Regions from separate parts of the Fictibacillus nanhaiensis genome, predicted to be linked through region 4. Evidence: riboswitches for the same ligand, from Rfam matches in the RefSeq annotation. Region 4 holds a riboswitch; each other region holds the start of a gene.

Region 1 (7,434 bases), 1.8 Mb from region 4:
TTTAACGAGATTCGTTCTAGTGTAAGACAGATTTACTCCATTGTTCATAAACTGAATTAGGGGCATTCCAACATAGCCAGGAAACCATGGTTTTAATCCCATGTTGACTTACTTCCCAATACTCCCAGCGCCGTTTGGAGAGATTTTCATAAATTCCTGTTTCATTCACCCAACCGTCCATATCAAACGCCTCCTATTCATCTACTTTATAAAAAGTTCTTTTTTGTTCGTTTATTTCCTCTTTTTTAGGGTTTGTAAAACTTCGACAAAAGGAAACATAATTTTACAAGACGTTGTTATTGTACGAATAAACCAGACATGTCATACATAACCAGGGAGAATAAAAATGAAATTATGGAATTTACCAACTCTTGACTTAGCAAAAAAACTTCTCGGTATGAAATTGATTCATGTCGATGATAACGGAATAACATCTGGATACATCGTGGAAACAGAAGCCTATCTCGGACCTGAAGATCGTGCTGCTCATTCGTATAACAATCGCAGAACTGCTAGAACAGAAGTGATGTATGGTGAAGCAGGTATGATTTATACCTATTTTATTTATGGAATGCATGTGTGTTTTAATATCGTTTCGGGCCCTTTACATAAACCTGAAGCTATTCTCATTAGAGCACTTCAACCGATTGAGGGAATTGAAAAAATGAAGAAAAGAAGAGCGAGTGCAAAGAATGAGATTCAACTTACAAACGGTCCTGGTAAACTAAGTAAAGCAATGGGGTTTACACTAAGTGATAATGGCAAGAAATTGAATGAGGAAAATATACGAATAGAAGAAGGAATGAATATCGTACCAGATGAAATTATCTCTGGCCCTCGTATAGGAATACAATATGCCGAAGAGGCCGTTCATTACCCTTATCGGTTCTGGATAAAAAACAACCCTTACGTATCACGTTAATACGCAGGGTTGTTTTCTTTGTTTGTTGAAATTGTAACATCCTCTTCCTGCATGTAATCAACCGTTGTCGTACGGTTAGTATCTTGCATCCATGCTAGATGATAGTACGTTTGTTTTTTCATAGCAACATATTTAGCTTGCATGATCAACAGCCAGGAAAGAATAAACAGAGTTGTTTTTAATACGTTTTCTGCATTTACTTCAGCTGCCTCGATCGGTAGTACATTCACTGAAATGCTTGAAAGCAATCCTATTATCACAGCACCTAGTATGAACAACGGCTGGTTCGCACGTAAAAAACGTAACCGATGCTGTAAATAGTTTTGTAGTGACAAACGTTCTTGTGCATTGAATTGAAGGTATCTGCTCTTAGCCGATTTGGCATTGGCCAATAATCCTTTAGATCGATCTTTTTTCCAAAGTGACTTCATAAATAGAGCAAATTCAATATCGTTAACGGGTTCGTTATTCATTTTTCTGTGAATAAAGTTATGAGCTTGATAGAAGGTAATTGCGTTCTGTACAAGCATAAGCAATACGTATCCTGCGATGATCGTAAGTGAAAAGACAAACCAAAAAGAGTTCATCGCACTCTCTATTAACTCGATGATAGGATGAATGACGGTTTGAATCTGTACCCATATGATCTTTGCAGCAAGCGTTAGTATCTCTAGCCATTTTTCCAAGAAGATCACTCCGAAATCTCATTATGTATCTTCTTATTTTAACATGATTTTTCCTCTGTGCTTACATTTATTTACTCAACCTTAACAAACTAATGATATCCGCATATAAAAAAGGCCACAGTAGGTATATTCACTGTGACCTTTTAAAGCATTATTTAAGCACTCACTTCATGTTCACGAGTTCCAAGATGTTTATCTTCCCCTTTATCAACGATTACCGCACAAGCAGCATCACCTGTGATGTTAACAGCTGTTCTAAGCATATCAAGAAGTCTATCAACACCTAGGATTAGAGCAATCCCCTCGACAGGTAATCCTACAGAGTTCAATACCATCGCTAACATGATCAATCCAACTCCAGGAACACCTGCTGTACCGATACTTGCAAGTACCGCTGTTAAGATAACGGTAAGCATTTCTGTGATACCCAAATTAACATCGTAAACTTGCGCGATAAAGATTGTCGCAACACCTTGCATGATGGCTGTTCCATCCATGTTGATCGTTGCGCCAAGCGGTTGGACAAATCCACTGATTGATTTTCGAACACCCAGATTCTCTTGAGCTGTTTTCATTGAGATCGGAAGTGTTGCATTTGAACTTGATGTACTGAATGCTACTGACATTGCTGGTGCAAAGCCTTTAAAGAACCAAATCGGACTCTTCTTTGCAAATAGTGCGATCGAACCTCCATAGGCTACAACAGAGTGAATGAATAAAGCTAAAATAACTACACTCATGTATAATCCCATCGCTTTAATCGCATCCATACCTTGACTTCCAACTGCTGATGCAATTAAAGCAAAAGCACCATATGGAGCAAATTTCATGATCAGGTTTACGAGGTACATCATAATATCGTTACCTTGCTCGATTAAATCCATCACACCTTTAGTCTTGCTACCTAACATGGTTAAAGCGAATCCTACAAATACAGAGAATGCAATAATTTGAAGCATGTTTCCTTCAGCCATTGCTTGAATAGGGTTAGTAGGAATGATATTCAGTAGCGTATCTGTTACTGCCGGTGCTTCTTGTTGCTCGAACTTGGCACCTTCTGTTTTAAAATCCCCTACACCAGGTTTAAAGACAAGTGCTAAAGCCATAGCAATAATAATAGCAATCGTTGTAGTTCCTAAGAAATAACCAACTGTTTTTGCCCCAACTCTTCCAAGTTTCTTTGGATCACCTAAACCTGCAGTTCCTAATACGATTGAGAAGAAGACGATTGGGACAACCAACATTTTAATAAGGTTTAAGAACAATGTCCCAACTGGTTTCAAAACATATTTATCCAGAGTTGAGAATGCATCAGGCACAGCTAGATTAAGAATAAGACCTGCAACTACACCAAGTGCTAGAGCAATTAAAATTTTTGTAGATAATTTCATAATAAAAGTACCCCCTTTGTTATAATTTTCTTACTATTTTACGTGCAATACCCTTGAAGAAATTTATACTTATACATGCCCTATTTGTTGCATATAAAAACCCACCGAAAATAGAGAGGATTTTCCGTGGGAATACACCGCAACACATAGACTTAGCCCATGTATAGAGTTCTCTCTCCAAAAACGCTTACGAGGTTAGCTGTCGGATTAGGAAATTGAGAGTTGTCCCTTTTGTGCAAGCACAAATTCATCCCAAGGCTTAAAAGCCGAATTGTGGTTCCCCCGCCTCTAAATATTCTGTCGAATAGAACATTAGAATTCAGCGAATCATATATAATATGCTCTAATTTTATCAACATACATAAATTTTTGTCAAGAAAACGCGCCATACTTATTTATTCCAATTAATTGTTTCACAATGAATGTTTTTCCATATTCTCACTTCTACCCCATAAGCATGTGAAAAAAAAACGAATGATGTAGAAGGTTCTATTTTTCAGGGAGGTATTTATAAATGAAAATTGTATTTTATGAAAAAGGTGACTTAAGTATTATCGTTGGAGCATCGAAGCTAAAAGGTGAACTGACGATTGAACAAATAAAGAACGAAAGCGAAAAAAAGGCAAAAGAACTAGGTGAATTATTAGGCCGTGAAATCGGATTTTTAATCGACATGAACGGAAAATTAGATACTCAATTCAAAAAATAAAAACCGGGATATCCCGGTTTTTTTTTATACATATGCTAATGATAACTTTTCTTTACTCTTCTGTAATACCATTTCCGGCCGACCTTCATCTTGAATCTTTCCATTGTTCATTAGTATAATACGATCCCCAATAGCACGAGCATCCTCTTCATCGTGAGTAACAAATATAGAAGTGATTCCAGTACGTTTGAGGATTTCTTGTAACTCATCACGAATCTGTAATTGCAGCTTAGAGTCAAGATTACTAAAAGGTTCATCAAACATGATCAAAGATGGATTTGGAGCCATAGCTCTTGCTAATGCTACACGCTGCTGTTGACCACCGCTCAATTCATAAGGATAACGGGAAGCATAGTCCTCCATACCTACAATAGTCAATAATTCTTCCATTCTTGCTTGTTTCTGTTTACGATTCATTTTTGTTAAGCCAAATTTTATGTTCTTTTCAACTGTCATATGAGGAAACAAAGCATAATCTTGAAAAACCAAACCAACGCCACGTTTTTCTGGCTGGACAAAACGGAATGTATCATTCATGACTGCCTGATCGATCAGAATTGATCCTTTCGATGGCACTTCTAGCCCTGCTATAAGACGAAGTAACGTACTTTTCCCACTGCCGCTTTCTCCTAAGATTACTGAAACTTCTCCCTGTTTAAAGCTTAGAGACAGGTTTTCGAACAGAGGTTTTTGCGAATTTTTGTAACGAAACGTTAAGTCTTTGATTTGAACAAACATTATTTTGGCTCCTTTTCTAAAACTCTGTGTAAAAAGAAGATCGAAAGTGCACTTATACAAATAATCACCATGGATGAAACAGAGGCTTCGTGAATACGTTCATCGCTTGCATATTGAAATGTTTTTGTAGCCAACGTATAGAAGTTAAAAGGCTGCAGGATAAGAGTGAGAGGCAGCTCTTTTAAAATATCTACGAAAACTAGAATGAAACCACCAGCAATCGCACCTTTGATCATTTTGATATCTACTTTAAAGAATGTCTTTGTCACTGACATCCCTAATGTTCTTGAAGCTTCTGTAAAAACGGTTCCTACTTTATCAAAACCTGATTCGATCGAGTTAAAACCAACGGCAAGAAAGCGAACAACATAAGCAAAGATCAGCATACTAATACTGAGGCTTAGTACAAGTGTTGGCTCTAACCCAAGCCATTCGTATAACGATATGACCTTTTGATCTAGGAAGAGAAATAAAGTAAGGACGCCTATAGCAATTACAGCTCCCGGGATTGAATAGCCTAGAACCGTAATTTTTGAAAAAAACTTTCCGGTCCAACCTTTTGAAAGACGACTAAAGTTAGCGATGATTAAAGCCACCATTATGATAAGAAGTGAACCTACAGCAGCAACAAAAACTGAATTCCAGATCAAATCTGCAAATGCAGCACTTAAAATCACGTCATAAGTCATATACACCCAATGTAAAAGCTGTATAAAAGGAATGGCGAAAGCTAGAGCAAATAAAGAAAGAAAAAAAGATAGCACAGCAAACTTTTTCCAACCTTTAAGTTCTTTAGGTTGTAACGGGCGGACTTTTGAAGTGGAATAACTATACTGTTTTCTGCCTCTTATTACTTTTTCTAAGATCAAGATCAAAACTACGATAAACATCAAAGTACCCGCTAACTTGATAGCTGAATAGATATCCCCCATCCCAAACCACGCTTGAAATATGGCTGTACTAAAGGTTTGAATACCGAAATACTTTACTACCCCGTAATCATTGAAGACTTCAAGAATGACTAAGCTAACACCACCTACAATCGCTGCACGTGATACAGGAAGGACGACTTGTATAAATGTCATGAACGATCCTTTGCCTAGCAACCGTGCATTCTCAATCAGTGATGATGACTGATTTTCTAAGAAACTTTTTGTGATGATATATACATATGGATACAGGAACATCGTAAAGATAAAAACAGCACCGGGAATGTTCATGATGTCAAAGAACTTTTGGTCCACTTTTATACCAAACTGGTTCCTTAATGACGTTTGAATGACACCTGTATAATTTAAAATGCCATGGTACGTATAAGCCCCAATGTAAGGTGGAATCGCAAGCGGGAGGATAAGACCCCACTTAAAGAACCGATGCATCGGAACTTTATATGCGGAAACTAGCCATGCCGCACTTACCCCGATTAACACTGTGAAAAGACCAGTAAAACTAACGAGTGTTACGGAATTTACGATATAATTTTTCAACATATACTCTTTAATGTGTTCCCAATTCTCATTACTCTCAGCGAATAACTGAACCATGATGAGCAAAGCCGGTAAAAGGATTAAAATAGAAAAAATCACACTAAGCAAAGCCCAACTATTAAACTGTGATCTCATTTTTCGAATGTAATACAATATTTTCACCTTCTTTACTCATCAGCATTGTTCTTGTTGTTTGTTTTTACATGGAATTAGCCGTATCACAAATCGTGATACGGCAAAATATTTAAGTTTATTTCCAGCTAACTTCATTCATAATTTTAACAGCATCTGCATTGTTTTCACCTAACTCAGAAAGGTTAAGATCTTGTTCTTTAAACGGACCCCAAGACTTTAAAAGCTCTGAAGGTTCTACTTCTTTATTAACCGGATACTCGTAATTGGCTTCAGCAAATACTTCTTGAACTTTTGGACTAGACAGATATTCCATTAATTTTATAGCATTCTCTTTGTTGTTAGCGTGTTTCGTAACACCTATACCACTAATATTGATGTGCGTTCCTGTTGTTTCTTGATTAGGGAAGAACACACTTAGCTGTTTAGCAACTTTCACTTCTTCAGGATCTTCTGAGTTCAACATCTGACCAAAATAGTATGAGTTCATGATGGCAACATCACCTTCACCAGCAGCGATACCTTTCGCTTGGTCTTTGTCACCACCTTGTGGATCACGAGCCATGTTTTTAACGATCCCTTCTGCCCACTTCTTCGCTTCATCTTTTCCGTTTAATGAAATAAAGGATGATACTAATGATTGATTGTAAATATTTTCTGATGAACGAATCAGTACTTTACCTTTCCATTTGTCTTCAGTTAACGCTTCATAAGTAGATAGTTCTGATTTGTCTACTTTTTTCTGATCATATACGATAACACGTGCACGTTTTGTTAGACCGAACCATTGATTGTCTTTATCTCTTAAATTATCAGGAATATTTTTATTTAATGTCTCACTTTCAACACTCTGTAAGAGGTCTTTATCTTTTGCCCAGTGTAAACGTCCAGCATCAGATGTGAAGAAAAGGTCTCCTTTTGTTGCTTTCCCTTCTCTTGTAAGACGCTCGATCAACTCATCTTCTTTACCTTTAATAAGGTTGACTTTAATTCCTGTCTCTTTTGTGAAATCAGCAAAGATTTTATCATCAACTTCATAGTGACGACTTGTATATAGGTTTACTTCTTCTTTTTTTGTATCATTATTATTCGAACTTGCACCCTCGTTTGATTTACCACAGCCTGCTAAGACTAAAGCAGCTAGTAGGACCATTGTAACAACCGTAAAAAGATTCTTTTTAAACATATGTCAGTTACTCCTTCTATGTATAAGTAATTGAAAACGATTATCAACTTCACTTCTAATTATAATGATAATCATTCTCAAGTCAACCGTTTTTTTAAATGTTTTTCTCTAATGAATTGTGCCTATCGATTCCTTACTTCCATTGACAATTGATTGGAATGGAATGTTCGCGACTCCTCGCCT
Region 2 (7,434 bases), 880 kb from region 4:
ATGACAGATACTTCGTATTGTTGACGGATATCGAGTTCTCCAATCGTTTTTCCGACTGCATATGCATAGGAGTCCAGTCGATACCACTCAATCATAAGTTCATCAAATGCCATTTCAATTGTTTCAAGCGCTTTTGGTCGATAGATCATTCCACCGATAATAGCAGCAAACTGTCTAGCTTCGGTATCACTTAACGTAACTGATGAAAGACTTTCTTCATAATCGTGTTTGTCAAAGTGATAAATTTCTCTTCTTCCGTCATCATGAACTATAACGACAACTTTATCTCTATTCGCGATCTCTACTTCAAACTTTCTGCCGATTCCAGGTAATTCTGTTTCTTTAACGATCATAACAATCTCCCTTTGTTCGTTTTTTAAGCACTACAAAGAAACGTTCGGAAACATGTTTTTTCGAAACGTGCTTATGAATAGATGGTTCTGTTAAATAAACCCTACATCGAAGGCCATTTTAAAGGTTTTTGAGATTGTTGTGATCGTCAGAGGTAATTCGATTGAAATTGATAGGGGGTAAGACGTACAATTTTGTTGTTGACTTGGCTGTATGATGGGAATACATAATCATCATGTGATTCTTCAAACAGTATTTGGTTATCCGCATAAACTGCTTTTACGGATTTTTTTAACTTTTTACTCTTTGTTGGATATTCGCCAATGATCTTTGATTCATCAAGGGTCGCTGAGGATAGTTCATAAACGTCATTTTGAGGCGGCGAAAAAAGATTTTCCATATTGTAGTTAGGAAAAAGTGATGTAAAAGCAAATACATACAATAAAGCCAATATAGATATTTTCCGCAATTTCTTACTCCCCCCTTTCTTTTTTACTACTAAAAGTATAACACGAAAGAACGCGTTTCTGAAGTAAAGTGAAAAAGCCACCTATATGAAAGGCAGCTTTTCTCACTATCAATCTCTTTCTATTTCGTTGTGTTTAAACGGCTGTGACGATAACCGTAACTAAAATAAAGAACAAGTCCGATCACAAGCCAAACGACAAAGCCTTTCCAAGTAAATGCTGAGAGTTGAAGCATAAGATAAACACAGAAAATAATGGCTAAGGCTGGAATCAATGGAACCCAAGGGGTCTTAAAGCCTCGTTCGATGTCTGGCCGAGTTTTTCTAAGAACGGCAACTCCTAAAGATACTGTTGCAAAGGCAAACAATGTACCGATACTCGTAAGTTCTGCTAGTTTGTCTAACGGCACGAATCCAGCAAATAAGGAAACTAATAATCCTGTTGTCCATGTACTTGAAAGAGGTACTTTCGTTCTTGGATGAACAGAGGACAGTTTACTTGGAAGAAGTCCATCACGACTCATTGCATAAAACAACCTTGTCTGACCGAACATCATAACAATTAGCACGGTTGTAATTCCTACGATAGCTCCTAATGAGATGAAACCTGCTGCCCAATCTTGACCGATAAATTGCAACGCAAACGCTACAGGATCTTTAACGTTCAGCATGGTATAAGGAACAATCCCGGTAAGTATGAGTGAAACCACGATATAGATAATTGTACAAATAGCTAAAGCAGAAATGATTCCAATCGGTAAATTTCGCTGTGGATTCTTCACTTCCTCTGCAGCTGTGGAGACAGCATCGAAACCAAAATACGCAAAAACAACAACTGCAGCCCCTGTCACTACACCAGAGAATCCAAAAGGAACAAACGGCTCCCAGTTAACAGGTTCCACATACCAAACACCGACTGCTATAAATAATAAGATTACTGCCACTTTCACGATAACCATAATAGAATTGAATTTCGCAGATTCTTTAACACCCCTCGATAACAGAAGTGTGACAAGTAAAATAATCATTACAGCAGGCAGGTCAATATATGTTCCCTTCGATGGATCAAAAGCACTTGTGATAGCTGTTGGAAGATGTATACCAAAACCAGTTAAAAGGCTTTGGAAATATCCTGACCAACCACTCGCTACAGCTGAAGAAGCGAGACCGTATTCAAGTACGAGGTCCCAGCCCAAAATCCAAGCAAAGATTTCACCGAATGCTACATAACTGTAGGTGTAAGCACTCCCTGATTGAGGAATCATAGATGCGAATTCGGAGTAACAAAGTGCCGCAAAAACACACGCAAGCCCCGCAATAATAAAAGATAAGATAAGAGCGGGACCCGCATATTTTGCAGCCGCAACCCCTGTTAGCACGAATACCCCTGTTCCGATAATGGCCCCTACCCCTAACATTGTAAGGTCAACTGCACCAAGAACACGATTCAATGATTGATCACTGTTTTGATTAGTAGTTAATAACTTTTTTCTAAATAAGTTCATAAGTCCTCCTATGAATGTCGATAAAAGTCGAATAACGCTTTTGTCATTTTACAAGCATTTATTATTTTTGTAAACATTAAAATTTTCAAATATTTCTAATAAATAATAATGAGTGCATTCACTTCCATTCCCCCTTTATTCATTGCCATTTTTTTGCTTTGACAACCATTCCTTTTACTCGCTAAAATGTCTTTTATGTGGCAACTCAGATAACTAACATCAAGAAGAAGGTGACTCAATGTGAAAAAAGTAAGAATTAGTCTTGCGTGGCAAATCCTGATCGGACTAGCGTTTGGTATTCTCATCGGTGCTTTGTTCTATGGAAATGAAACCGTTCAAGGATATTTACAACCGATTGGAGATATCTTCATTCGCTTAATTAAAATGATCGTTGTACCTATAGTTGTTTCAAGCCTTATCGTAGGTGTTGCGAGTGTAGGTGATATCAAACAACTAGGAAGACTCGGTGGTAAAACGATTTTATATTTTGAGATCATTACAACTTTTGCAATCGTAATTGGTCTATTTATCGCTAACATATTCCAACCTGGAGCAGGAGTGGATATGAAATCGTTAACAAAAGGTGATATTTCGAGCTATGTGGAGACAACAGAATCAGTTGAAAGTCACGGCTTTGCAGAAACGTTCTTAAACATCGTACCCACAAACCTTTTTGAATCTTTAGCTAAAGGGGATATGTTGGCAATCATCTTTTTCTCCGTATTATTCGGACTAGGGATTGCTGCGATCGGCGAAAAAGGAAAACCGGTATTGGCCTTTTTCCAAGGAACAGCTGACGCTATGTTCTATATTACGAATCAAATTATGAAACTAGCTCCATTTGGAGTATTTGCACTAATCGGTGTTACGGTTTCTAAATTTGGTATTGAATCACTCGTCCCATTAAGTAAACTGGTTCTAGTCGTTTATGGAGCTATGTTCTTCTTTGTCATCGCTGTTCTAGGTGGCGTTGCAGCTATGGTAAAAGTTAATATCTTTACATTGATTAAAATATTGAAAGACGAACTGATCTTAGCTTACTCAACAGCTAGCTCAGAAACAGTATTACCAAAAATTATGGAAAAGATGGAGAAGTTCGGGTGTCCAAAAGCCATTACTTCTTTCGTGATTCCTACTGGTTACTCGTTCAACCTAGACGGATCCACTCTCTATCAAGCGATTGCAGCACTATTTATCGCGCAAATGTACGGGATTGAAATAACCATCGCAGAACAAATCTCTTTATTGCTAGTATTAATGGTTACTTCAAAAGGGATAGCAGGCGTTCCAGGTGTTTCCTTTGTCGTTCTTTTAGCAACACTTGGTACAGTTGGAATTCCATTAGAAGGCCTTGCATTTATTGCGGGTATTGATCGAATACTCGATATGGCTCGGACAGCTGTAAACGTAGTAGGAAACTCGTTAGCTGCTGTCGTGATGTCCAAATGGGAAGGTCAATTCAACACGATGAAAGCAGAGCAATATAAACAAGAAGTTAGTTAATATTCTAGCCAAAAAACCGTTTTAGCCAGTTCGGCTAAAACGGTTTTTTGAAATTTTATTTCTTTAAGTGGTAGGGAACAGTCGATATTACAATATCTCTTTTATACAATAAATAAGCACGAATAAGTAGACTTGATTGGTTATGAAGGATATTATGCCAACCTTTTTTCGGGATGAATTGCGGAATAACCACTGTTACTTGATAATCGCCTTCCTTCGCTTTGTGAGCAATCGTATCTACAAATTTAGTCAAAGGTCCAAGGATACTTCTGTAATGAGAATGAAGCGTTACGAGCCGAACATCCGGCTGCCATTCTTTCCACTTCTCTTCAAATTTTCTTTCATCTTCCCTCTCAAATGCAACATAAACAGCAATGATCTGATCAGGGTTCAGTGATTTAGCATACTTTAGCGAGTTCTCCACTACATGGGTGATTCCAGCCACTGGCAAGATGATAACATTCCCTTTTATATCTGGAGATGCTTCACAAGTTGTTAACCTCAACTGATCACCGACTGCTTCATAATGCTTCTTGATTCGGTGAAATATCCAGACGATAATAGGTAGAAAAACAAGAATGGACCAAACTTGTGAGAACTTTGTTAAGAAAAACATGATTGTGACGGTAAAGCTGATCAATGCTCCTGTCGTATTAATGATAAATTTAGGAATCCAACCAGCTGGTTTTTCTTTTAGCCATTTTACCATCATTCCTGTCTGTGATAGTGTAAATGGAACAAACACTCCTACTGCATATAAAGGAATTAGGTGTTCCGTTTCTGCATGAAAAGCCATAATAAGCAAGATTGAGGCCAGACCCAAAATGATAATGCCATTTGAATAACCTAAGCGATCACCCCGGACTAAGAACATCCTTGGAATAAACTTATCTTTTGCCAAGTTTACAGCTAACAAAGGAAACGCAGAGTATCCTGTGTTAGCAGCAAGGATCAGTATTAACGCTGTTGTTCCTTGTATAAAGAAGTACATAAAGTTTCGCCCGAACGTTTCTTCTGCAATCTGCGAAACAACAGTAACCTCAGTTTTAGGTACAATACCATAGAAATAAGCTAACGTAACAATACCTGAGAAAAGGATGGCTAGAAGACCGCCCATCATCATTAATGTACGAGCAGCGTTAACAGGTGCTGGTTCTTTAAAATTGGGTATCGCGTTGGAGATGGCTTCTACTCCTGTTAAAGCAGAACTTCCTGATGCAAATGCTCTGAGCAGAATAAACAAAGAGATACCTGCAACCGGTGTACCGATCGGGGTATGCAAGCTCTGAGATACATCTCCAGTCAAAATCTTATAAAGCCCTACTGCGATCAAAATAAACAAAGCCAATACAAAGAGATAAACAGGATATGCCAAAATAGATGCAGATTCAGTTACTCCTCTTAAGTTCAATAATGTAAGAAAGATAACAAACACGATTGCAATCTCCACGTTAAAACCATGTAACGAAGGAAACGCTGATGTTATCGCATCTGTACCTGCTGATACACTTACTGCTACTGTAAGTATGTAGTCTACAAGCAACGATCCCCCTGCGATCAACCCAGAATTTACGCCTAAGTTTGTCTTCGATACAACATACGCTCCACCTCCATGAGGGTAAGCATAGATAATTTGTCTATAAGATAAAATAAGAGCAGTTAATAAAAACAGAACCCCTACTGCAATCGGAATCGAGTACCACAAAGCAGCTGCACCTACGGTAATAAGTACGATTAAGATTTGCTCGGGTCCGTATGCAACAGAAGATAATGCATCAGATGAAAGAATAGCCAATGCTTTCGTTTTGTTTATTTTTTGTTCGCCTAATGCAGTCGATTTTAAAGGGCGACCAATCAAGAAGCGTTTGATCGATGTGAACATCATTTTTCTCTCCGTCCATAATAAGATGTTACTTTTAATGTTAACTAAAACACATTTTTCAACACAAAAAGGCCGCAAGCCATCACGAATCTGACCTGCAGGCCTTTATAATTTAGGCTCTACAAGCTCCACCTTCCTTCTCATAAACGCTTACGGAGTTAGCTGTCGGATTCGGGCCTTTGAGTAGCCCTACCTTAAACAAGGATTCACCCCAGGACTCTATTCTTCCAGTCCGTTTGGTTCCCCCGCACCATTTGGTTTAAGCGATTTAGAAATTTGAAACTTTACTAATAATACTCCCGCCATTTAAAAAAGTAAATAACAATTTTTGTTGAATAGGCTTATGAAATGTTGTACATATTGTTTTACGTATAAACAGTTAATCACATAAACTTATTATTTCATGATCTATAGGAGTTTTACACATGTCTAAACAAAAAAAACCTTTATTTTCTGATGAATATTTAACAAGTCTTGCACAAGAAATTAATGAACAATTCGGTGATTATGGAGAGGTAGGAGAACGTGATGAGGAATATGAAAACATGAAGAAAGCTGGTGAATAATTAAAAGAACCCAATTCGGGTTCTTCAATGGTTATGTCCTTATGCGATTAACAGCTATTAACATTAACAAAGATATTCCAATAACACTCGCGACCCACATCCAAGCGAGCTCCATATGTCCTGATTCAATCGCAATATAGATGGCCGTTGATATCGTCTGTGTTTTACCCGGAATATTTCCAGCAAACATGAGCGTTGCGCCAAACTCTCCTAATGCACGTGCAAAACTCAGAATTGCACCAGATAAGAGTGCACGAACAGATAGAGGAATTGAGATTTTTCTTAATATGGCCCATTCATTCGCGCCATCAACCCTTGCAGCATTCTCAATATCTGCGTCAATCGATTCAAATCCTGCTTTTGCCGATTGATACATGAGTGGAAACGCAACGACTGCAGACGCAATAACTGCCGCCCACCATGTAAACATAATTGGTTGTCTAAAGAGCAAATCTATCAACTGTCCCCCTGGACCATTTCGACCGAATAGAACAATCAATAAGAATCCAACTACCGTAGGAGGTAACACGAGCGGAAGTAGGAAAAGTGTTTCGATCAACGTTTTCCCTTTAAACCTCTGATGAGCCATGATTCTGCCAAAAAATAGACCTGCAAGAATCACGATCAATGAAGCAGTCAACGCTATGCCGATTGATAATTTGACAGGTGACCAAAATTCTATTGCCATTTCCTTTTTCACCCGCTTACCACAATGATTAATAACTGAATTTATACGTCTTCATCATATCATACCGTACTTTGTATAGTGTGAAAGGTGTCGAAATTGTCGAACGGCCTTTATTTTTGAATGTAGACTTAATTGATCTCTAGAACGACTTAATCGAAGCTCATTACGACTTAATTTTTCTTTTCTAAACTTAATTTTTCTTCTTTAGACTTAATTCCTTTAAAAGAGACTTCCAGGCTCCCTACTAAACACTTTAATTCATTATAAAAGCTGCCTAGACGAGTACCTTTCCCCATCTAGACAGCTCATTTAATTACTCTTTTACAGCTAGCACAGAACCTTTGTACTCTTTATCGATAAAATCGGTAATCTCTTTTGAATGAAGTACTTCTAATAAGGTTTTTATTGATTTCTTATCTTTATCGCCTTCACGAACTGTAATGATATTCGCAAATGGTGACTCAGATCCTTCC
Region 3 (7,434 bases), on a different contig from region 4:
ATAACACGGATTACCGTAAGAGTTACCCGATGTCACGTACACTCGTCCAAAGTGCGATGTCGAGCAACCAAGATATTGATTTAATTTTTGACCTGCATCGAGACTCGATGAGAGGGAAGTCTACAACTACAGAAATTAATGGGAAGTCTTACGCACGTACTTTGTTCGTTATCGGTAAAGCGAACCCTAATTTTGAAAACAACCAAAAAGCAGCGCAAGAGATCAATGCGATCTTAGATAAAAAATACCCTGGCTTAAGTCGTGGGGTTATCGGAAAAAACAAAACACAGGGAAATGGTGTTTATAATCAAGACCTTTCTGACCACGCTCTCCTTATCGAGTTTGGCGGTGTGGATAACAACATGGATGAGCTGTACAGAAGTGCAGAAGCAGTGGCTGAAGCAGTTGCAGAGTACTATTGGAAAGAAAATGGAGCGAAAAAAGAATAATGTTGAAAGGCTCTAGAGGTGGTGATAACCTCTGGAGCTTTTTTATGTGTTTCTATTTTGCGGAAATTAAAGTGGACAGTAAATTTACAAAAGTGGACAGTAAATTAGCGAAAGTGGACAGTAAAACTCAAAAAGTGGACAGTATTTTCTTAAAAGTCGACAGTAAGCGCTATAGAGGAGTCTGTGTATGGGCGCCTTTTTTTGTTATTGGCGGTAATTTGTCCAATTGACTAGTGAATCTGTCCGATTTGAAGATTAATCTGTCGGATTGGTCACATCATCTGTCCAATTCAAACCCTGCAAATTCCGAAGCGTCTGCGTACACAAAAAAACCGTTTCGAATGATTGAAACAATTCCTAATTTCATAACAGTCGTCATATCTGCAAATCCTATAAAAAAATGGTATAAAAAGAGAGAAGTCACTTGTTTTAATTACAAAGGGAAGGGAATAAAAGAGAGAAAGAGAAGATTGGTAAAAAGGAGCACGTGCATGAAACGAATATGGGAATTTTTTCTCACACTATTGTTACTCGTCTGTTTATACATCGTTTTCTTTGCAGAAGGATATGTAATCATCAAAACAGTATTTGGGCTCCTTTACATCGCAGTGATTCTGTATACGATCTATTCGTTAATGCTCGAGAACAGAACAGCTCAACATACACTTCTATGGATTTATGTATTGATATTGTTTCCATTTATCGGATATATGTTCTATCTTTATTCTGGCCAACTTTATTTGAAAGGTCATCTTTTTAAATCTAAAAGAAAAAAAGACAGGGACGAATGGATCAGAGTATCTAAACAGGAAGAAAAGCCTGATTTTAGTGATTTAAAAAGGCATCAACAGTGCTTTGCAACCCACGCTCATCATATTACCCTTACGCGTTTGAACAGAAAAACAAGTTCAAAAATATTAAAAAATGGCAAAGAGACATTTCCAGAAATTTTTGCAAGGTTGGAAGAAGCCAAGGAGTATATACATATTCAGTATTATATTTTCCGCTCAGATCGACTTGGTAAAGATATTATTGATTTGTTAATTAGAAAAGCCAATGAAGGTGTAAAAGTTAGGTTTCTATATGATGGAATAGGAAGTCTTTCTCTTCAGCAATATGACATTGACAGAATGAAAAAAGCAGGAATCTTAGTTGAAGCTTTCTTACCAGTACGATATGGCTTCTTTAATCAAAAACTCAATTTCAGAAACCATCGTAAGATTATCATTATCGATGGTAAGGTTGGATTTGTTGGAGGATTGAATGTAGGTGTCGAATATTTAGGAGAGGATCCTGAAATTGGTTTCTGGCGCGATACTCACATGGTAATGGAAGGAGAAGGTGTTCAAGTTCTTCATGCGATTTTTTTAATGGATTGGGAATATGTTTGTGGAGAAGATCTGTTAGAAGATAATCACCTTACTACCTCATACCCTGCTGAAGGAGACGGAACCGTTCATGTTGTTGCTAGTGGTCCAGACACCCAGCTAGGAATCATGAGTGATCTTTTCTATTCACTGATCTCATGTGCAGAGAAATCAATCTGGATTGCAACGCCATACTTCGTACCTAATGAAGCGATTCGAACAGCTTTAAGAGTGGCTGCTAAAAAAGGAGTTCAGGTTCGATTATTAGTTCCTGAAATCAATGATGGCTTTTTAACACAATATGCAACGCGTTCCTATTTCCCAGAACTTCTGCGTTCGGGAATAGAAATCTATTCCTACAAAAAAGGATTTCTTCATCAAAAGGTTATCATTATCGATGGTGATACAGCTTCGATCGGTACTGCTAATATGGATATGCGAAGTTTTCATCTTAATTTTGAAGTGAACGTGTTCTTGCTAAATACAGGATCTGTCCGTGATCTCGTAGAACAATACGAAGAAGACATGGTCGAATCTGTTAGAGTTAAGCCCGTTGAGTTTTACAAAAGAGGTTTATGGGAACGTACAAAAGAATCATTTGCTCGTTTATTCTCAGGGGTTCTGTAAAGCTCCTACTGTGACACAAAAAAACAAGAATAGAAAATCCTCCTCAGGAATAGGTTGTACGAGACCGTGTAACTTGAGGGGGATTTTTTATGGATTGGCTCGAGGCCTTAATATTGGGCATTGTACAAGGTGTGACTGAATTTTTACCCGTAAGTTCGACAGGACACCTGCTTCTTGGCAGGCAAATGTTTCAGCTAGAGGAAGCGGGTTTATTTTTGGATAGCATGCTTCATGTCGGAACACTTATTGCCGTGATGACGGTGTATTGGAGAGAAATTCTAAAAGTGATAAAAAGCCCCTTCAGCAAAACGGGCATTCTGCTGATAGCTGGTACGATACCGACCGCTATAATAGGACTGGCATTTAAAGATTTTTTTGAGGAGATCTCAAAAACTGGAATTACTGTAGGTTGGGAGTTTCTGATTACAGGTTTCTTGCTTTGGTGGGCTGACTCTTATAAACGGAATGGATACAAAGGAATTGATGATATTTCTATACGTGATGCACTTGTGATCGGCACGTTTCAAGGTGCAGCGATTCTTCCTGCTATTTCACGTTCTGGACTGACAATCGCAGCCGCGCTCTTCTGTAAGATCGACAAAAAAGCAGCTGCTTATTTTTCGTTTTTACTATCTATCCCATCTATTGCTGGGGGAGTAGTATTGCAGTCTAAGGATCTATTTGTAGGAGCACATCCTCCTATCTCTTATTCAGCATTATTGGTCGGTACTCTAGCGTCGGCTCTTTTTGGATATGTGGCGGTAAAGTGGATGATTAAACTTCTTCAAACCGGTACGTTAAAAGGGTTTGCTATTTATGTTTGGTTGATTGGAATCGTTGTATTGATTCTTCAATTTTCAGGTAAAATGTAAAGTATTTGTTAACCCTACAAAAATGGATTGACATTTAAAAGATAGAGGATTACAGTATATGTAATTCAAAATTTAGCAGGCTTTAGATCGCTGAATTTACAGTTATTTTATGGTGAAACTACTGTAAAACGGGGGAACCAATCTTTTGGGGTGAATTTTGCTCTATTAGCAAAAAGGGATACTCCAATCCCTAATCCGACAGCTAACCCCGTAAGCGTCATGTCACTGGAGAGGTCAATTTGGTGGAAAACCGGACCCGCTTTTTTGTGTGGTCTTTTTTTTGCGTTTTTTTACTTAAATTTGTATACCTCTTAACCAGCAAAACTAGAGAAATAACAAAGCAAAAACTTCATGGATTTTAAGGGGAGACCATAATGAAAAAACAGTTTGCAGTAATTGGATTAGGACGTTTTGGAGGAAGCATCTGTCGAGAATTTGCGACGATGGGCTATGATGTTCTAGCTATAGATAAAGATATGGAAAGAGTAAATGAGTTTGCAACAATAGCTACTCAAGCTGTTCAAGCAAACTCTACGGATGAGAACGTGATGAAGTCTTTAGGAATTCGAAATTTTAACCACGTCATCGTATCAATCGGAGAAGACATTCAATCAAGTATCTTAACCACTCTACTCCTAAAGGAATCAGGAGTTCAAAAGGTATGGGTTAAAGCACAGAATGACTATCATCACAAAGTGTTGGAGAAGCTAGGAGCAGACCGTATTATCCACCCAGAGCGCGATATGGCGCTTCGGGTTGCTCAACTCATTTCTTCTGAAAAAATTATTGATTTTATCGAGCTATCGCATGAACACAGTATTGTAGAGATAGGTGTAACGGATAAACTTGTTAACAAAACGTTAACAGATCTTGATGTTCGAGCACGTTATGGCTGTAATATTGTAGCAATCAAACGTGGAGACGAGATTCTCGTATCTCCTATTGCTGACGTATCTCTTCAATATGGAGATATACTCGTCGTAATCGGTCGAAACGAAGATCTAAATCGATTTGAGGATGAGGAAGTGTAAACATTGGCACTACATGTCAGAAAGCATAAACGTTTTTTGCATAACCCAATTAAATTGAATCCTCCTCAATTTTTAGCGTTGCTATTTTTATTTCTTATTTTTGTTGGCATGTGTTTGTTAAAGCTACCTGTCGCTCATGAAGAAACGTTATCTTGGGTAGATGCTTTTTTTATTGCCACTTCAGCAGCAACCGTAACAGGCTTAGCTACCGTTGATCCAGGTTCAACGTTTACCTTGTTTGGGGAGATCGTCATTTTATTTTTAATCCAAGTCGGAGGACTCGGGGTCATGTCCTTTGCATCACTCGTTGTTATTATGATGGGAAGAAAAATTTCCATCAAACAACGTGTATTGATGCAAGAAGCACTCAACCAGCCTTCTATCGGCGGTGTGATCCGTTTAGTTCGAAATTTATTTGTGTTTTCAATCGGAATTCAAATCATTGCTACCTTCTTATTATCATTGAGACTTGTGCCAGATTTAGGTGTGCGCAAAGGGATATACTACAGCATATTTCACGTCATATCCGCATACAATAATGCTGGTTTTTCACTCTGGTCTGATGGTTTGATGGGTTATGTAGGAGATCCAATGATGAATCTTGTCATATCATTCTTAATTATAACGGGTGGAATTGGATTTACCGTTTTAGTTGATATTTGGGTAAGCCGCCGCTGGAAAACACTCTCACTACATTCTAAAGTAATGTTGTTGTCCACTTTGATATTAAATGTTGTAGCAATCTTGTTTTTTTATCTTTTTGAGTTCAACAACCCTAAGACGATCGGGATGCTAACAGGCGCTGAACAATTTTGGGCTTCCTATTTTCAAGGTATTTCACCAAGAACAGCAGGTTTTAACTCGATTGATATGACAGCAATCAACCCTGATACATCTCTATTAATGGTCCTTTTGATGTTTGTTGGAGCAGGAAGTACTTCAACAGGTGGAGGGATCAAGCTGACAACGTTTGTCGTTATTATATTTACTGTTGCAGCCTTCTTGAAAGGTAATGAAGATACAGTCGTGATGAGAAGAACGATTAGAAACGCGGTGGTTTACAGAGCTCTTGCTATTACAACCATTTCAATTCTATTTATATTTGCAGCGCTATTTGTAATCACATATGTTCAAAAGGATACCTCGTTTATGGTTATCGTTTTTGAAGTGGTTTCAGCATTCGGGACAGTTGGATTAAGTATGGGGCTAACGCCAGATCTCACAATCATCGGAAAGATTGTGATCTGTATAGTAATGGTTTTCGGTAAATTAGGACCTTTAACGTTGGCATTTAGTCTGGCTAAACAAACAAAAGATAATATTAGATATCCAGACGGTGAAGTGTTCACGGGATAACGGGATAAAAAAAGCTAATGCACTGAGGGAAAGCTCCTTCATACTGCGTTAGCTTTTTTGGTTCTTTATGGGTTAATTGACTTCCTCTTGGGAAAGCTAAAACAAGATTTTAAAGAGAGGAAGAGAGATTATCATGCAAAAAATTAAAGAAGCTTTTCTCGTTTCTCCCTTTCTTGTCTTTTTTCTCGTCCATTCTGAACAAGTAGGGGTAGGGGTTTTAGGGTATCAGCGAATCATCGCTAAATACGCAGGGTATGATTCTTGGATATCGGTTATCATAGCAGCTGTTTTGGTACATCTTCTAATCTGGATGATCTATTACGTGCTTGATAATGGTGATGGAGATATTGTGACCACACATAAAACGTTGTTTGGCGGTTTTATAGGAAATCTATTTAACCTCTCTTTACTTCTCTATTTTCTGCTCTGGTCGATTACTGTACTAAGAACTTATATTGAAGTTATACAAGTATGGATGTTTCCGACTTTAAGTACTTGGAAAATTGCAGCTGTATTCCTTTTATTAACGTACTATGTTGTTTCTTCTGGTTTTCGAACGGTGGCAGGTATTTGTTTTCTAGGAGTGGTTATTCCATTAGGTCTGATCGTTTTGCTGGTGTATCCACTGGAATTCACTCATTTTTCTAACCTTTTGCCTGTATTCGATGAAAGTATGAAGGATTACTTGTCAGCAACAAAAAATATGATGCTGAGTTATCTTGGTTTTGAAACGCTACTTGTCTTTTATCCGTTTATCAAAAATGCTAAGCGATCGCAGAAATTTGCTCATCATGCCAATCTTTTTACATTTATGATGTACTTGCTAGTCACTTTGTTTTCATTTGCCTTTTTTAGCGAGGAACAATTGTCTAGAAATATTTGGGCAACATTATCTATGGTAAAAATCGTTCAAGTTTCATTTGTAGAACGCTTTGATTTCGTATTCGTCTCCATGTGGTGTTTAGTGATTCTCCCTAATATTGCATTGGCGATTTGGTGTTCGAGCCGAGTAGCCAAATTGATGTTGAACATTCGTCACCACATCACACTCATTGTGATGCTAGTCTTAGTATTAGCAGCTTGTTACTATTTGGACACGCGGCTTAAAATTAATATGCTAAACAATTACACAAACAAGGTTGGTTTTTACTTAGCTATCAGTTATATTCCACTTCTTTTTATAATGACTTTTATAAAAAAACACTTTAAGAAAAATAAAAAAGAACAGGCATCACCCACTACATGACACAAGAAAAAACTGACCGTTAACTTCCTTCATCTGTTCAAGAGATAAAGGAATTAACAGTCAGTTTTTTATTAAGCTTGAAGAAGCATAGTAAGGCGCGTTTTATGTTTTTCACGCTGAGAATCATCTGATGTATTGTGCCAATTCTGCAGAGTCTCGTTGATTAATTGGGTGACCATATGCTTTGTCCAAACTACATAAGCGCCATACGTATCCCCTTTGAAAAAGGAAGAGAGCATATTATTATCAGGCCCGAAGAAGAAACCGAGCTGATCATGAATGAGTGTAGCCTCATCCATCGAGAAGGGCATGATTTTATCTGAAAGGGTAAATTGATAAGAATTGTTTTCTTTTTTAATGAATGCGATCGCGTATACCTGTCCTTCTGGAAGAAAACCTTTCGTAGTAGGTAAGAGCAGTAACGGATTATGTCCTTTGTCATAAGCGATAAAAAAGTCATTCACATCTTCCTCAAACTGTGGTGTG
Region 4 (7,434 bases):
TTCAGACAACTGAAGTGCTGTTGAAACTGCTTTTTTCATATCTTCACTTTTAGCGATGATTCCAGCATCATGAAGCTGTTTGCTTCTTAATAGACCTAGCTCTGTTTTTACTCGCTGCATCTCTTCTTCCATAGCAAACAAAAACTCTTTATATTGAGCGAGTTCTGTAATGTCGTGTGAATAGCTCACAATTCTATATAGTTCCCCTTGTTCGTTATATACAGGAATCCCTGTCACAAGCAGTTTTTTTCCTTTATTTGTTGTTTGTACAAACGTGATTTTTTTATTTTCTTTTACAACCATTGGTGTGAGAATCGGTGTGAATAACCCTTGAGCTTCTAAATCATAGACAGATTTTCCGATCAAGCTGTCTGATTCAACTCCGTAAATCTTTCCGGTAGCCTCACTCACTTTAAGGATGATGCCATCCACATTCGTAACTAATATATCGTCTTTTAAAGAATGAAGAATCTGTTCATTTTCATTCCAATCTTTTGATTGACTCACGTTCATCAGTCCTTTGGCAACAGAATAAGCTATTCAATTCTGAATAATTATTTATTTATGAATAATTATACGACTACTTATTTTGATTAGATATAGGAACAAAGAATTTTTTTAAAAGAAATTAGGAGGGTAACACGCTCCTAAGAAGTGAAAAGGAGGAAGAAGGGAGGATACAAATAAAAAAAGGGCCAATACGAATGGCCCTTTTATTCTTTCATTATAAAAGTTCAGTTTTTAATTCAACGTCAATGTTGCCGCTTGTTGCTTTAGAATAAGGACAAACACCGTGAGCAGTCTTTACTAATTCCTCAGCTTCTTCTTGTGATACTCCATTAACCCCAACGTTTAGAACAACAGCAAGCTTAAACCCGCCATCGGTATCTTTCCCTATAGAAACTTCAGCTGTCACTTTTGATTCAATTCGTTTTTTGCTTTGACGTGCAACTAAGTTTAGTGCTGAATCAAAGCAAGCGGCATATCCTGCTGCAAATAGTTGCTCAGGGTTTGTAGCGTTCTCGCTTCCTGATCCACCAAGCGCTTTTGGCATAGCTAATTCATGATTTAAAACACCGTTATCACTCTTAACCGTACCTGCTCTTCCACCTTCAGCTGTTGCTTTTGCTGTGTATAATGCTTCCATTCCAAACACTCCTTTGTTTGTGTAAAATTAAATTGTGTACAACTTAATAACTCGTAATCATCATAACGTATCCTTTTTGTAGAGTCAAACAATTTAATTGTGTAAAACTAAATTGTGTTATAATGCAAGTACCCTTTACAAAAAGAAAGGAAACATCATGAAAAATGAAACCTTAAAATTAGAAAACCAAATATGTTTTAAAATTTATACAGCAGAACGTGAAATCACAAAGCTTTATAGAGAGTTGTTAAAAGAACTCAACGTGACTTATCCACAATATTTAGTATTGCTTCTTTTATGGGAAAAACATTCATTAACTGTAAAAGAATTAGGGCAAAGGTTATTTTTAGATTCAGGGACCCTTACTCCCATGTTAAAGCGTATGGAGATGAATGGTCTCGTTGAAAGAAAAAGATCAGAACAAGATGAGCGAAGTGTGATCGTGTCTGTAACGGAAAAAGGAAATGCCTTAAAAGAAAAAGCAGAGTGTATTCCAAATCAGCTTGTTGATAATATTCCGATGGGAAAAGAGGAACTCTCAACATTGAATGAAACGTTGACAAGTATGTTAGAGCAGTTGCAGAACCAAACGAAATGATAGAGAAAAAGACGCTAAGAACAAGTTCTCGGCGTCTTTTTGTTTTTTTTTATCCTAGCTCAAACCAAACCAAAACCCTAGTTCGACGTGTTGCGCACACGACATGTACAAATAAAAAAATACCTTGGCTAAATAAGCCAAGGTATTACGGTTTAATGATTGTTGTTCGCTTCATCATCACGCATCAGCCAGCCCTCAAAGTGGCGCTTGACGTAATTTTCAGCCTCTTGATAGCTTGAAAATGTTTCATCAACTGGATGAGTCTTATGTGTGATCAGCCATGTTTGATTATCTTCAGAATAAATCTTTGATACTTCACGATGGTTGTTCACATACAAGCTGCCATCAGGATTTTCCTTCACGTTGTGTTCGTTCTTCGGTGCATCGATTCGTCGAGGCTGTTCATGGAATGCAGCAACAACAAACTTTTCAAACGCTTCAGAAGTCATGTTTCCGCCAGAAGCTTTCGGATGTCCGCCTCCACCATATTGTTTCGCGTAGATCGAGCAATCCACTTCATCATGAATGGTGCGTAATCCAATACGCTTATTGGCAATGTTTAAAATCACAATCAAGTCTAAGTGAGGATTTTCACGATTGATCTCGTTCCCGAGCTCGGAATGATAGCGTTCCGCATGTAGGATTCCAATCTTATACGTTTTCTCTTCAGATCCTTCGCCTAAAGACCAAGTATCCCAGATCTCGACCATCTGACGCTGTTTCTTTTTGATGTAATCTGCAATATTTTCTTCTTCTAAATCGAGAATCGTTGTTTCTGTTTCTGAGAACTGAAAAGAATCACCTTTTAAACGATTCATGATCTGGTCCTCAAATTTATCAGGAGGTAGGATAAAGAATAAGTCGTTTAAACGCTTAGCTTCAACCTTCTGGTCAAACCATTCCCACGTATCATATAAACGTACAAGCTCTACATATTCGTCGAGTGCGCCGGTTCGTTTAAGTTTACCGTTATCGATCAAATATTCGTAGAAAAGGGAAGTGGCACATGTTAAACGTTCATCATCATAACGAACTTGAACGTGCCCCCAATCAAACCCATTGAAATGAAGCGCTGTTGCATGGTGATCGATCAGCTTCACTTTTCCTCCTGCATTCGAGCGTTCATCAAGTCGCATCATTAATTCTTCGTTGACCGCAATATCGGTAATAATAATTTCTGTTTTTCTCTCTTTCGGATTATCGAGCAGCATCTCAACTCGGTCGTTAATCGTTCCATGTGAACAATACGATATCTTACAATTGTCTCCAAATGCTAGTTGTGCTAAATAACCGCACGATTTTCCGTCTAAATCATTGTGTGAAAATAAATGAATCATGTCAGTATCCTCTCTATTATGCTCTCTGTCTAGAGTATCGTCATAAAGCATAAAGTTCAACCTTTAAAAAAATTTACTATATAGGCTTACTGCCTTTATGAATAGACCGAGCTGTTGCATTCTTATATATAGGAGAGAATATGCACAATTCTTCTTACGAGACACGAGAAAAATACATTTACAATGGATGGAATTAGGTGGAAAATGATTAGGTGGGTAATTATGTAAATTGGGGGTTTTGATGTGCAGGAATTTCTGAAAGTGTTTCAGAATAAAAACTTCAGAAAGTTGTTTTTTGCTGGTTTTACTTCAATGATGGGAAGTATTATCGGCGTTACAGCTTTTATGTTTTATTTGCTAGATAAGTTCGGTGAACAGCCTTTTTATGCAACCCTTGCCGAATTGATGTATTCTCTACCAACACTAGCTGTATTCTTTCTTGTAGGGGTGTTAGCTGATCGTATGGATCGTCAAAAGATCGCTCTCTATTGCGACTGGATCTGTGCAGGCCTATGCCTCCTATTAATGGGTGCAATTTGGCTAGATTGGATGCCTCTCATTTTTGTGATCCTGTTCTTAAGGAGTGCAGTGGGGAAATTCTTTCATCCAGCTGACCAAGCGATGGTACAAGGCGTACTATCGAAAGAGGAGTATGCCATTGCGGCTGGTTTAAATCAAATGGTAGGTAGTTTGTTTATGCTATTTGGAAATATGATCGCCATATTTATTTATTGGAGTGTAGGAATACAAGGAGCCATTGCATTTGATCTTCTTACATATGTTTTATCAGCCTTGTTCATTATGAGTATGAAAGTAAATGAAGATATTCGTCTACCGAACGGACAACAAAGGTTTAAAGATATCCGAGTAAAGATGGTATGGAAGGACTTTGTTTCAGGTTTTGTTTACATCAAACAATCTAAACTTCTGCTTTCTTTAATCTTTGGTTTTTTCTTGTTTGGTATAGTAAATGGTGGATTATCAGTTATGCCGGCATTTATCATGAAATACAAACTAGCACCTGACAATTATGAACAAATGATGATGTGGATGGGTATCCTATTCGGTGTATCCATACTCTCTGGCAGTGTATTATGTTCGATGCTCGCTAAAAAGATTAGACTCTCGTATGCCATTGTTCTCGGTCTGTTTGTTAGTGGCGTATCCCTTGGTTTGTGCGCGCTTGCGCCAAATGTATGGTCATTCTTTATTTTGACCGGATTGGCTGGGTTTAGCATACCATTAATCAATATTGGGATCGGAGGCTGGTTACCAAAAATCGTTGACCCGAAAATGATGGGGCGTGTCCAAGGGTGGATCTCACCGATCAATATGTTATCTCATACGATGACTCTCGGTTTAATCGCATTGTTTTTCCCGAAGATTTTAACAGTCGAGATGCTGTTTTGGGTGGTTGGAGGGTGTCTGATTGTTGTTGGACTCTTCTACATGTTAACTTTACCAAAGTATGATATCGATGATGAAGAAAACAAAAATGAGTTACATTTAGAAAAAGTACCAGTTTAAAGGTGGAGATTATGGCGAAGCCCTTTTATAATGAAGAGCGGAGGGGAAGTCATGGCATCATTTCAAAACATATTATTCTGGATCTTTTTAATCTTACCGATCATTCTTTTCTTTGTAGCAATCGCAAGAACTTCATGGGTTTTAATGCTTGTAAACATGTTTTTAGCTCTGCCGATCATTTGGTTTGTGAGCTGGGTTACAGAAAGTTATGGTGCTGTCTTTGTGATAATTGCAATCCATCTGTTCACAGGAGTATGGCTATGGACGAAAAGACAGAGATTGGATTTTAGATCTTTTTAAAAAAGCTGAGCAAAGTTTTATTTGCTCAGTTTTTTTATGAATTTTTTTCGATTTGGTATTAAAACTTTGCAAGTAACACTTTATTTAATTTTAATATTCTGACTATTATTTAATTTGAAAAACATCGTAAATAAAAGAAATTAATAGAAAATAGTTGATTTGTTTTGTTTACATGAAATAAAACAGCATATTTTGGTTATTTTCGTATGAATCCTTAAAATTTTGAAGTTTTTACTTCGTTTACAAGGAACAAAAGCAGGAGTAATATATTTCTTATCGTAAAACTTTAAAATTTTTCCATGACCGCTGAATCCAATTTTGGAACGGAGGAACCATCGGCAGTTCTTTACTGCCTGGGGTGAAACTTATTTAAGTCGGGCGACTTCTGCCGTCCGAACCCGTCAGCTAACTTCGTAAGCGTGGTAGGAGAGGGAAGGTGAACATAAAAAAAGCAATGACCAATTAAAAAATATGATATTTATATCATGCGTCTTTATCGCTTAATTCCTAAAACTTTAGGAAGCGGGGGAACCAACCGCAGTCCAACGTGACTGCATGGGGTGAATCTCGAGAGATCGAGTAGGGCTACTCTCAAGCCCGAATCCGTCAGCTAACTCCGTAAGCGTTCAGAGAGAGGCAACAAATTTCGTGTGTTTACACGCTTATTCAAGTATGTGTAGAAGCCGCGAGAAGAGTTCCTCTTCCGCAGGCTTCTTTTTTGTTGCCTTTTTTACCGAAATGGAGGATGTAACGATGGAGAAATCATCTAGGAACGTGCTCATAATGTTTCCTGATCAAGTTTCAGATGTGTTTATTTCAAAACTAAGATTATGTGACGACTATCAATCTATTGTTCTCTGTGTTCCTAACCGAGATGAAGCAGATAGACTCTCACAAGTTGGTTTTCAACATGTGTATGTCATGAATTATGGTGACAAGCGTAAATTCATCGGGATGGTAGGTCCTTTTGTTCAAAAGATCATTGTTGTTGAATCTGGATTTTTAGAATGCTGCCAAACGATTGAACTTATTCGCAGCATCTATAACATACCTGTTTATGTCATCAAATCAGACACACGGTATATTTCCAGAGTTTATAAGGAGTTAGGTGCCGATTACGTAATTTATAACAAAACCGGAAATATTCAATTCTTACTTTCTTCATAAAAAAAGAGCGGAGGAATTCATTTATGAGATTAAGTCCAAACGAAATTGAACAGATTTTGTTAAAAGCGAAAAGAGATCAGTTAAATGCTTATTATGCAAGTGTGATTCAACATAGTCTCTCCAAATGGGTCATTCAAGACACGCTTAGAAGCAAAGGATAAACCATTCTATAAGAGGGGACTCATCGTATGTGTTCCCTCTCTATTTCAGACCAATGATAGGCAGGGGAAAACATGGGAGCAGAGTCAGTTGTATTATTGCCAAAAAGATTGTCGATCGGACAGATCAATGAATTTGTCAATGCTGCTGGTTCTTTTGAAAGTGAGATTCTTTTCTTTTATCAAGGCATACAGATTAATGCGAAAGGCTTGCTCTCTGTTAATCTATTTTTTTTGTCGCATTATTCTAAAAATCTGGATGAACCGATCACCCTTAGAGTGGAAGGGTCTGACGCACAAGTTGCGCTTAAAGATTTGTCACACATGCTATCAAGTTTTTACGAGTAGTTTACTAGTTAGTTTAGGAGGAAATTGCATTGTTAGATCTATATATGGTTTTAACTCTAATCGTTTCATTTTTGGTGTATTTTAACTTTATTTACTGGTGTGATCGAGTTGTTGGAGGAGAGACGAAAAAATGATAATAACGATGGTTGCAACAGGTGGCGTGTTTTTGTACTTAGTATACGCATTGATTAATCCTGAAAAATTTTAACGTTAATGTTTAACATACACTTAAAGGTTCATATAGGAGGAACAAAGTAATGGGCGTTTTACAAATGGCAATCGTGATTCTTTTATTGCTTCTGATCGTTAAACCACTAGGAAGCTATATCTATCACGTATTTTCCAACAAATCTAACAAAACAGATAAAGTGTTTGCTGGAATTGAAAAGATCATTTATTCCATATCTGGAATAAAAGAAAGACCAGGCATGACATGGAAAAAGTATACGATGTCATTATTATTAACGAACATTGTTCTGGTCGCAGTCGGTTATGTCATTTTAAGACTTCAAAAGTGGCTTCCGTTAAACCCTAGCCAGATTGACAACATGGAATCGACATTATCCTTTAATACGATTGTCAGTTTTATGACGAATACAAACCTACAACACTACAGTGGAGAAACAGGACTCTCATACTTTTCTCAAATGTCGGTCATCATGATGATGATGTTTACATCTGCCGTGACAGGAATCATTGTAGCAATTGCATTTATTCGTGGTATTACAAGCAAAGGTGCAACGATTGGTAACTTCTTTGAAGACTTTATAAAAGGCCATACTCGGCTACTTATTCCAATGGCTGTTGTCGTCACCCTCGTCTTAGTTGGATTAAAAGTTCCACAAACGTTAG

The links. Region 4 has a riboswitch for cyclic di-AMP ahead of ACFS5O_RS17975 (hypothetical protein). Riboswitches for the same ligand answer to the same signal wherever they lie in the genome.
Region 1: it holds a riboswitch for cyclic di-AMP, as region 4 does, so the genes downstream of both, ACFS5O_RS08755 (dicarboxylate/amino acid:cation symporter) here and ACFS5O_RS17975 (hypothetical protein) in region 4, are expected to answer to the same signal.
Region 2: it holds a riboswitch for cyclic di-AMP, as region 4 does, so the genes downstream of both, ACFS5O_RS13505 (APC family permease) here and ACFS5O_RS17975 (hypothetical protein) in region 4, are expected to answer to the same signal.
Region 3: it holds a riboswitch for cyclic di-AMP, as region 4 does, so the genes downstream of both, ACFS5O_RS01620 (potassium channel family protein) here and ACFS5O_RS17975 (hypothetical protein) in region 4, are expected to answer to the same signal.

Annotation. Positions count from the first base shown of each region.
Region 1 is NZ_JBHUPF010000006.1:1,023,039-1,030,472, reverse strand. Features, by position in the region: gene ACFS5O_RS08770 (hypothetical protein) at 17-181, opposite strand; gene ACFS5O_RS08765 (DNA-3-methyladenine glycosylase) at 347-922, shown strand; gene ACFS5O_RS08760 (hypothetical protein) at 919-1,608, opposite strand; gene ACFS5O_RS08755 (dicarboxylate/amino acid:cation symporter) at 1,764-2,999, opposite strand; cyclic di-AMP (ydaO/yuaA leader) riboswitch at 3,169-3,334, opposite strand; gene ACFS5O_RS08750 (hypothetical protein) at 3,514-3,708, shown strand; gene ACFS5O_RS08745 (ABC transporter ATP-binding protein) at 3,733-4,446, opposite strand; gene ACFS5O_RS08740 (ABC transporter permease) at 4,446-6,068, opposite strand; gene ACFS5O_RS08735 (Fe(3+) ABC transporter substrate-binding protein) at 6,184-7,251, opposite strand.
Region 2 is NZ_JBHUPF010000006.1:1,912,549-1,919,982, reverse strand. Features, by position in the region: gene ACFS5O_RS13525 (cation:proton antiporter regulatory subunit) at 1-353, opposite strand, end outside; gene ACFS5O_RS13520 (hypothetical protein) at 500-820, opposite strand; gene bcaP (branched-chain amino acid transporter BcaP) at 940-2,322, opposite strand; gene gltP (glutamate/aspartate:proton symporter GltP) at 2,563-3,825, shown strand; gene ACFS5O_RS13505 (APC family permease) at 3,881-5,707, opposite strand; cyclic di-AMP (ydaO/yuaA leader) riboswitch at 5,840-5,983, opposite strand; gene ACFS5O_RS13500 (hypothetical protein) at 6,133-6,273, shown strand; gene modB (molybdate ABC transporter permease subunit) at 6,305-6,961, opposite strand; gene ACFS5O_RS13490 (MetQ/NlpA family ABC transporter substrate-binding protein) at 7,275-7,434, opposite strand, start outside.
Region 3 is NZ_JBHUPF010000002.1:227,297-234,730, forward strand. Features, by position in the region: gene spoIIP (stage II sporulation protein P) at 1-449, shown strand, start outside; gene cls (cardiolipin synthase) at 941-2,443, shown strand; gene ACFS5O_RS01615 (undecaprenyl-diphosphate phosphatase) at 2,533-3,315, shown strand; cyclic di-AMP (ydaO/yuaA leader) riboswitch at 3,394-3,548, shown strand; gene ACFS5O_RS01620 (potassium channel family protein) at 3,690-4,346, shown strand; gene ACFS5O_RS01625 (TrkH family potassium uptake protein) at 4,350-5,702, shown strand; gene ACFS5O_RS01630 (GerAB/ArcD/ProY family transporter) at 5,836-6,948, shown strand; gene ACFS5O_RS01635 (hypothetical protein) at 7,020-7,434, opposite strand, start outside.
Region 4 is NZ_JBHUPF010000006.1:2,787,981-2,795,414, reverse strand. Features, by position in the region: gene ACFS5O_RS18005 (sigma-54 interaction domain-containing protein) at 1-507, opposite strand, end outside; gene ACFS5O_RS18000 (organic hydroperoxide resistance protein) at 725-1,147, opposite strand; gene ACFS5O_RS17995 (MarR family winged helix-turn-helix transcriptional regulator) at 1,305-1,745, shown strand; gene ACFS5O_RS17990 (DHH family phosphoesterase) at 1,898-3,082, opposite strand; gene ACFS5O_RS17985 (MFS transporter) at 3,326-4,609, shown strand; gene ACFS5O_RS17980 (hypothetical protein) at 4,661-4,909, shown strand; cyclic di-AMP (ydaO/yuaA leader) riboswitch at 5,204-5,345, shown strand; cyclic di-AMP (ydaO/yuaA leader) riboswitch at 5,397-5,550, shown strand; gene ACFS5O_RS17975 (hypothetical protein) at 5,663-6,076, shown strand; gene ACFS5O_RS17970 (hypothetical protein) at 6,100-6,237, shown strand; gene ACFS5O_RS17965 (HPr family phosphocarrier protein) at 6,310-6,582, shown strand; gene kdpF (K(+)-transporting ATPase subunit F) at 6,713-6,790, shown strand; gene kdpA (potassium-transporting ATPase subunit KdpA) at 6,840-7,434, shown strand, end outside.